2 regions of the Mesorhizobium sp. B2-3-14 genome follow, and region 1 is predicted to be linked to the other one. Evidence: riboswitches for the same ligand, from Rfam matches in the RefSeq annotation. Region 1 holds a riboswitch; the other holds the start of a gene.
The links. Region 1 has a riboswitch for thiamine pyrophosphate ahead of thiB (thiamine ABC transporter substrate binding subunit). Riboswitches for the same ligand answer to the same signal wherever they lie in the genome.
Positions count from the first base shown of each region.

Region 2: another riboswitch for thiamine pyrophosphate. It lies ahead of FJ950_RS29130 (YkoF family thiamine/hydroxymethylpyrimidine-binding protein); the one in region 1 lies ahead of thiB (thiamine ABC transporter substrate binding subunit).

Region 1 covers NZ_VFVP01000003.1:209,729-213,687, reverse strand. The annotation lists gene thiP (thiamine/thiamine pyrophosphate ABC transporter permease) at 1-1,046, opposite strand, end outside; gene thiB (thiamine ABC transporter substrate binding subunit) at 1,125-2,123, opposite strand; TPP riboswitch at 2,167-2,281, opposite strand; gene FJ950_RS09850 (thiamine diphosphokinase) at 2,368-3,027, shown strand; gene FJ950_RS09845 (ABC-F family ATP-binding cassette domain-containing protein) at 3,029-3,959, shown strand, end outside.
Region 2 covers NZ_VFVP01000019.1:31,637-35,595, forward strand. The annotation lists gene FJ950_RS29115 (ABC transporter substrate-binding protein) at 1-391, opposite strand, end outside; gene FJ950_RS29120 (ABC transporter ATP-binding protein) at 384-1,151, opposite strand; gene FJ950_RS29125 (ABC transporter permease) at 1,148-2,011, opposite strand; gene FJ950_RS29130 (YkoF family thiamine/hydroxymethylpyrimidine-binding protein) at 1,974-2,582, opposite strand; TPP riboswitch at 2,573-2,686, opposite strand; gene FJ950_RS29135 (hypothetical protein) at 2,962-3,270, shown strand; gene FJ950_RS29140 (formyltransferase family protein) at 3,329-3,959, opposite strand, start outside.

The sequences.
Region 1 (3,959 bases):
AGCGAAAGCATCACCGAAAGCAAGGCCGAAAGGAAAGCGAGCACAGCACTGGTCAGCGTCGCCTGACGGACAGTGGCCTCGCCGGCAAGCCGGCCGAGGTCGGCGCCAAGTCCGGCCGCCACGGTCGCCACCATCGGCCCGGCAACGAAGAGCAAGGCCAACACGATGAGCGTGGCATTCAGCCAGGCTTCGGTCCTGTTGACGGAGAGATAGCGGCGCGGCGCGACCGGCAGGTTGATGTCGGCGACGACGTCGGCTCCGAGTCGGGTCAACGCCAGCACCACGATGAAGGTCAAGGCGATCTGCAGCATTGTCAGCGCGACAGCCCTCGCGGGATCGAAATCGAAGCGCAATGCCTGATAGATGCCGACTTCGAGCGTCGTCGCGGCCGGCCCGCCGCCGAGCGTCAGCACGATGGTGAAGGATGTGATGCACAGCATGAAGACAAGTCCGGCGACACCGGGCAGCGCGGCACGCAGCGTCGGCCACTCGATCAGCCGGAATGCCGGCGCCGCCCCCATGCCGAGCTGGCTCGCCAGCCGCCACTGGTCGGAGGGAATGGTCTGCAGCGCCTCGAGGAACAGGCGGGTGGCCAGCGGCAGGTTGAAGAAGACATGGGCGACGAGAATGCCGGACAGGCCATAGATGCCCGGCCAACCCTGGCCGCCGACGGCGCTGAGAAAGCCGGAGAAATAGCCGGCGCGGCCATAGAGCGCCAGGATGCCGAGCGACGCGACGATCGCCGGCAGCGCCAGCGGCACGGCGAAGAGCTGCAGGATGAAGGCACGGCCGAAAAACCGTGGATGCCGCGACAGCGCCCGCGCCACGAACAGGGCCGGCCCGACCGAGAGCAGCGTCGACAGGGCCGCCTGCCAGAGCGTGAAGCGCACGACCCGGAACAGGTAGGGATCGAACGCAGCCCAAGCGCCGGAAAAATCGCGAGCGCCTTCGACAAGCAGCCCCGCAAACGCGCCGCCGATCAAAATGGCGATGGCAGCGAGCCCTATCACGCCGGCTGTGATGCGGGGATCAGAGCGGGTTTGCACGCCGCACCGTCAACGATTGGGTGAAGCTTGTGGAGCGTCGCCGTAGAGCGTTCATCTCACGAGATTAGCCCACAAAACCTACTTGCTCATCACCGCCAGCCATTCATCGACCCAGGCCTTGCGGTTGGCCGCCACCTCCTCCGGGCTGAACAGCAAGGTCTTGGTCGGCTTGACCAGTTTGTCGAAGGCGGGGTTGAGCGGCTTGTTGGTCTTGCCGGCCGGGAACATCCAGTTGGTCTCGGGGATCGCGTCCTGGAATTTCGGCCCGGTCATGAAGGCCATGAACTTTTCCGCCAGCGGATTCTTGGCGCCGGCCGTGGTGATGCCCGCGACCTCGATCTGCAGGTATTCACCTTCCTCGAACGACGCCGCCTGATAGCGCTCGGTGTTCTCGGCGACCATGTGGTAGGCCGGCGAGGTGGTGTAGGACAGCACCATCGGCGCCTCGCCCTTGGTGAACAGGCCATAGGCCTCGCTCCAGCCCGGCGTCACGGTCAGCACCTTGGTCTTGAGCTTGGCCCAGGCCTCCGGCGCCTTGTCGCCATAGACCGACTTCACCCACAACAGCAGGCCAAGACCGGGCGTCGATGTGCGCGGGTCCTGGATGACGATCTTGTCGTCGGCGCTGCCCTCGACCAAATCCTTCAAGCTCTTGGGCGGGCTCTTCAGCTTTTCAGTGTCGTAGACGACGGCGAAGTAGCCGTAATCGAACGGGACAAAAGTGTCATCGGTCCAGCCGCCCGGCACCTTGACGTCCGTTATTGCGCCATGTGGCGCGAACAGGCCCGAGGCCTTGGCATCGGCGGTGAGATTGGTGTCGAGACCGAGCACGATGTCGGCCTTGGTCGAAGCGCCTTCCAGCTTGACGCGGTTGAGCAGCGCCACGCCATCGGCGACCGAGACGAACTCGAGATCGCAGCCGCATTCTGCCTCGAATTCCTTCTTCACCACGGGACCTGGACCCCAGTCGGCGGTGAAGCTCTCATAGGTGTAGACGGTCAGCTTGTCCTTGGCCAAGGCCGGCCCGGACAGGGTCACTGCCGTGGCGGCGACCAGAGAATATAAAAACGCGCGCATCGGCGCCTCCTTCGTTTGCGTTGAAAGGAATTGAGGCGTCGGAGTGTCCGAAACGTCTAATCCCTCCGCCGGTACAAACCGGATCAGGTTCAGCGGGTTGGCGAGACTGCCTCTCAGCCGGCCCGCGAAATTCGCGTCCGGCACCCCGTTAGAGCGTTTCGACACATAGGCCGGGCCGATCACCCGCGCAAGTGGGACTTTGCCGCCTTCCGTTTCCCGTGCCGGGCTGGTAAGGCGACGGGATATGAGCACATTCACCATCCTGCTTGGCGGCGACCTCATCCGCACGCCTCGGCTCGACCGCCAGGTCGAAGGCTCGCGCGTCATCGCCGCCGACGCCGGCATCGGCCATGCGCGGATGCTGGGCCTCGTGCCGGAACTGTGGGTGGGTGATTTCGACTCGGTCCCGGCTGATCTGCCCGCCGACCTCGCCGCCGTGCCGCGGCAAACCTTCCCGGCGGAAAAGGACAGGACCGACGGAGAACTGGCGATCGCGGCCGCACTGGAGCGCGGGGCGACCCGCCTTGTGCTGGCGGGCGCCTTCGGCGGCAAGCGCGCCGATCACGCCTTCCTGCATCTGGCGCTTGGCCTGCGGCTGGCCGAGGCCGGAATGGATGTGCTTCTGACCAGCGGCGCCCAGGAAGGTGTTCCCTTGCCGCCCGGCAGGGCCGGCTTCGATTATGCCGACGGCACGCTGTTCTCGATTCTCGGCTTCTCCGAACTCTCCGGCCTGACCGTCGCCGGCGCCAAATGGCCGCTCGACAAGGTCGAGGTGGCATTCGGTTCGTCACTGACCATTTCCAACGAGGTCAAGTTCGGCAAGACCGGGGGCCGCCTCGACATAGCGCTCGGCCATGGCCGCGCGCTGCTGCTCGCCCATCCCTATCCATTGCCCGAAAGCTGACATGGCCCCGCCTCTTCTCAATCTCGACGGGATAAGACTGACCTTCGGCGGCGCGCCGCTGCTCGACGGCGCCGCCTTGACCGCTTCGGCCGGCGACAAGATCGCGCTGGTCGGCCGCAACGGGTCCGGCAAGTCGACGCTGCTCAAGATCGCCGCCGGCCTGATCGAACCACAGGACGGCGAGGTGTTCCGCCAGCCTTCGGCGACGGTGCGTTATCTGCCGCAAATGCCCGACATGGACGGCTTTGCAACCGTGCGCGCCTATGTCGAGGCCGGGCTCGGGCCCGCCGACGATCCCTACCGCGCCAGCTATCTGATGGAGCATCTCGGTCTGTCGGGCGAAGAACGGCCTGGCGACCTGTCCGGCGGAGAGGCCAGGCGCGCCGCGCTTGCCCGCGTCATGGCGCCGGAGCCTGACATCCTGCTTCTTGATGAGCCGACTAACCATCTTGATTTATCTGTCATCGAATGGCTGGAAGAAGAGCTCGTCCGGACCTCCTCGGCACTCATCGTCATCTCGCATGACCGCCGCTTCCTCGAGCGCGTGTCGCGCGCCACAGTCTGGCTCGATCGCGGCCAGACGCGCAGGCTGGACAAGGGCTTTGGCCATTTCGAGGAATGGCGCGACCTGGTGCTGGAAGAGGAAGAGCGCGAGCAGCACAAGCTCGGCCGCCAACTCGTGCGCGAGGAGCACTGGCTGCGCTACGGGGTGACGGCGCGGCGCAAGCGCAATATGCGACGTCTGGGCGAATTGCAGACCATGCGTCAGCGTTTTCGCGGCCATCGCGGCGCCGAAGGCACCGCGATAATGGCGGCAAGCGACGCCGCCGAATCCGGCAAGCTGGTGATCGAGGCCAAGAACATCGAGAAGAGCTTTGGCGACCTCACCGTCGTCAAGGGGTTCTCGACCCGCATCCAGCGCGGCGACCGCG
Region 2 (3,959 bases), on a different contig from region 1:
TCGGGCTTTTGATTTCGCTGCGCGCGGCATTGAACACCAGCCGGCCTGTCTCGGACTGCACGACGGCATAGACGCCCTTCAGATCGGCCCCCGCGGTCTTCTGGGTGAACAGGCTGATGGTGCCGTTGATCCCGAAATCGGCGACATGGTTGGCGACAAGCGTGCCGGCACCGGTATCGCTGTACGGCAGGATGTCGACCTCGATGCCGGCTTCCCGATAAAATCCCTTATCGCGGGCGACGAACAGGCCGATGTGGTTGGTGTTGACCGTCCAGTCGAGGGCGACTGTGACCGTCCGCGTTGCCGCGAAGGAACGGCTCGATCCGGTGATCAGCGGTACGCTGCCGGCAAGGGTGAGCAGCAGGGCTCGCCTGCGCGTCAAGTCAATCATGGTCATGTCCTTTGGATGGCTGGGGGTTGAGCAAAATGTCGAGAATCTCGGCCTCGAGTGCCCCGGCCTGCCGCGTGGCCGCGCTGGCGGAATCGCGCGCGCGCGGCAGCGGCACCTTGATCTCGCGCACGACCCGGGCAGGCCGCGCGGACAGCACATAGATGCGGTCGGACAGGAACAGGGCTTCGCGCACGTCATGAGTGATCAGCAACGCCGTCCAGTGGTGGTGCCGCCACATCTGTTCGAGCCAGCGCTGCAGGGCCGCACGGGTCAGTGCGTCGAGCGCGCCGAACGGCTCGTCGAGCAGCAACATATCGCGTTCCTGCACCACGGTGCGTAAAAGCGCCGTGCGCTGGCGCATGCCGCCCGAGAGCTGCGCTGGAAAGTGCCACTCGAAGCCGGCAAGGCCGAACTCGGCAATCAGCGGAGCCACACGCTTCCGGGCCGCCTTGCGGCTGACGCCTTGCACCTCGAGTCCGAGCGTGGTGTTGTCGAGGATGCGCCGCCACGGCATCAGCGCGTCGCGCTGCGGCATGAAGGCGAAATGCCTGCCGTGATCGTCGAGCGGCACGCCGTCGAAGAACATCTCACCCTCGCCATGCTCGGCGCCGGTCAGAAGCTGGAACAGCGTCGACTTGCCGGCTCCCGAAGGTCCAAGGATCGAGACGAATTCGCCGGCATCGACACGAAGCGAAATGTCGGCGAGCACATCGAGCCCGCCAAACGCCTTGCGAACATGCCGCAATTCGAGCCGGCTCATGCTTCTGGACCTTTTCCAGCGCCTTGCCTGCCAGCGGCTCGTTCCCAGGGCATGGCAAGACGCTGCAGCAGCATCGTCAGCCCGAACAGGACAAGGGTGAGCGCTGCGCTGACGCAGACGGCGGCGAGCACCAGGTCGGGACGGAAATTGTTCTTGGCGTTGAGCATGTAGATGCCCAGCCCTTTGGCCGCGCCTGCATATTCGGCGAAAATGGCGCCGACGACGGCATAGGTGATGGATATCCTGAGGCCAGCGAAGAAATAAGGCAGCGCCGAAGGCAATCGTGCCAGCATGAAGACACGCCAACGCCCTGCTCCCATGGCACGCAGCATCTGACCGATCTCCACCTCGGTAGCCTCGTAGCCCTGTACCAGCGCGACCAGCATCGGGAAGAAGGTGACCAGCGCCACCAGCATGATCTTGGGCGCCAGCCCGAAGCCGAACCACAGCACCACCAATGGCGCGATGGCGACCAGCGGCAAAGTCTGGCTGACTATGAAGATGGGAAACAGTGCTCGCCGCAAAGGCTGGAAGAAGTCGACCAGCATCGACAGGGCGAAGGCGGCACTGAGCGAACAGGCAAAACCGATCAGCGTGGCGCGGACCGTGGGAATGGCGTTGTCGACCAAGGCTTCCCGATTGAGCATCGCCTGTTCGAAGACGCGCGAGGGCGCCGGCAGAACCGTCGGCTTGATGCCGGAAATGTTTGCGTACAGTTCCCAGGCCACGAGCACCAAACCGATCGATATCACGGCCGGCGCTGTTTTTGCGAAGAAGCCCGCGACGTTACGCGGGTTGAATGACGATGAGACCACGAGCGGTTCAGACGGCGGTGGGACTGTTGGCCGAGACCGTGACATCGAGGGTTACATGGCCGGCGCCGGGCCCGAAGCGGCAGAAGGCTTCATCGAGGGCCGAGAAGATCGCGCCGGCATCGCCGCGCAGCTTGGTGCAGAAATTCTTGGAGCGATCGTAGACGCCGGACTGCTTCAGGAAATCTATGCAGCCATAGATTTCGTCCATGTGGTCGTCAGTGCCCATCACATAGAGCGAGAACTGCGCCGCCGCCGGCTGGCCAGTGGCCGGCGCGCCGCGCACTGCGGTGATGGCGGCTTGCTTGCGCGGGCCGAGTGGCCCGGCAGGTCCGCCGAACGTGTCGGAGCGGCAGATCGGGTCATCCGGCTCGCCTGGGCAGCCACGCGAAATGGTGGCTGACAGCACGCAATGCCTGCCGCTGCCAGACGCGGCCACGAAAAGGTCGCGCAGCGCAGGGAATAACACCTCGGGGGGCCCGACCAGCAAGGTCGAAATGTCGTCGGTCTCGATCCTGAGCTTATCGCGGTACGGATCGAGCGCGCCGAGCGCGCCCAGAATGATGCCGACGAAATCGTCGGCCATTGGATATAGGGAAACCTGTGCGCCTGAAAACATCGCCCGCCTCGCTCCGCTGGTATTACCCAGATCAGCTTCTAGGGTCTGTGGGCTTGCCGCCCCCGTCTCAGCCCCGACCGTACGGAGCACCCCTGTGGATAGGCGCGTTAAAGCATCATTCGGACGGTTGGGAAAGCTGTTTTTTTGGCAAGCCGCGCTAAAGCATTGCCCGAGCTCCAGGGCAATTGGACATCGCCGGCGCGGAAATTTGTCTGGAACCTTCGCCATTCCGAGGGGTTGTCCCACCAGTCGCTGGACGCGATTCCAGGACCAATTTTCCGTTCGGGATTGTGTCAAAACAAGAGATTGAGCGGTTCATGATTTCCGCGAAACCGTGCACCGTTCCCGGCGACGAGTTCACAGAAAATGGAGACAAATCATGTTCATGAAAATCCTCGCGGCTTCGGCCTTCACCATTGCCGTTGCAACATCCGCCATGGCACAAAGCAATAGCGCAGCGGGCGCGGATGGGCCCGGCGGTAGCGGCAAGTCCGTCACTGTGGACCCAAGCACCCCGGCTTCACCCAGTACGATCGATCCGGGCGCGACCAACAGCACGACCACCACGCCGGGCGACATGAATTCCAATGCGGACAAGAATTGCCCGACCAACCCGCCGGGTGCACAGACGGACGCCAATGGCAACGCCACCGCGCCGACCGTGAACGACAACAACTGCGGAAAGTAGTTTGCCATCGCGATATGAGAACCGCGGACGCAGTTTCCGCGGTTCCCATTATTGGGATTCAGTGTCCGCGACTACCCGCTTGCGGCTCTGGTGCCGCTTCACTGCCCACCCGGCCAAAGACCCTTAATTCAGCGTACGGTTTGCCGGCCCGGGGGCGTGGGAATGAGGCGTATATTTTCATCAGCCGTTTGAGCAGGCGCCCGTAGGTGAGGTGCCGAACCCGGCCATTGGCAAGATCGAACTCCACCATCCCCCACCGCCTTACGGGACCCTTTCCGGTTGGCGGACCCAGTCGCCTGACCTGGAAGGCCAGCCTGACCTTGCGGCCGGCGACATCCAAATAGATACCGGGTTTAGCGCCCAATACGTGCCACATCCGGGCAACGTGCCCGATCGACATGTCGGACGAAATCGCCATGTGGTCCCGCTCAAGTCGAGCCCAGACGAAATCACCGGCTGGCTGCCGCATCCCCGACACCAGATTCTTGCAATAGGCTGGCACCACCTCACGCACCAACCGGCGCATCGCGCTCGCCACGCCGTCCACCATATCCCGCCGCGATGCCCAGTCTGCTTCGGTGAACAGCACTTGTCCGAGGATGTCGCCGTCGTCGAAATTGGCCGACATCTTATGCAGTGTCACGCCGCCATGGACCGCATGCTGGCCATCCGCGACAAGACGATGGAGA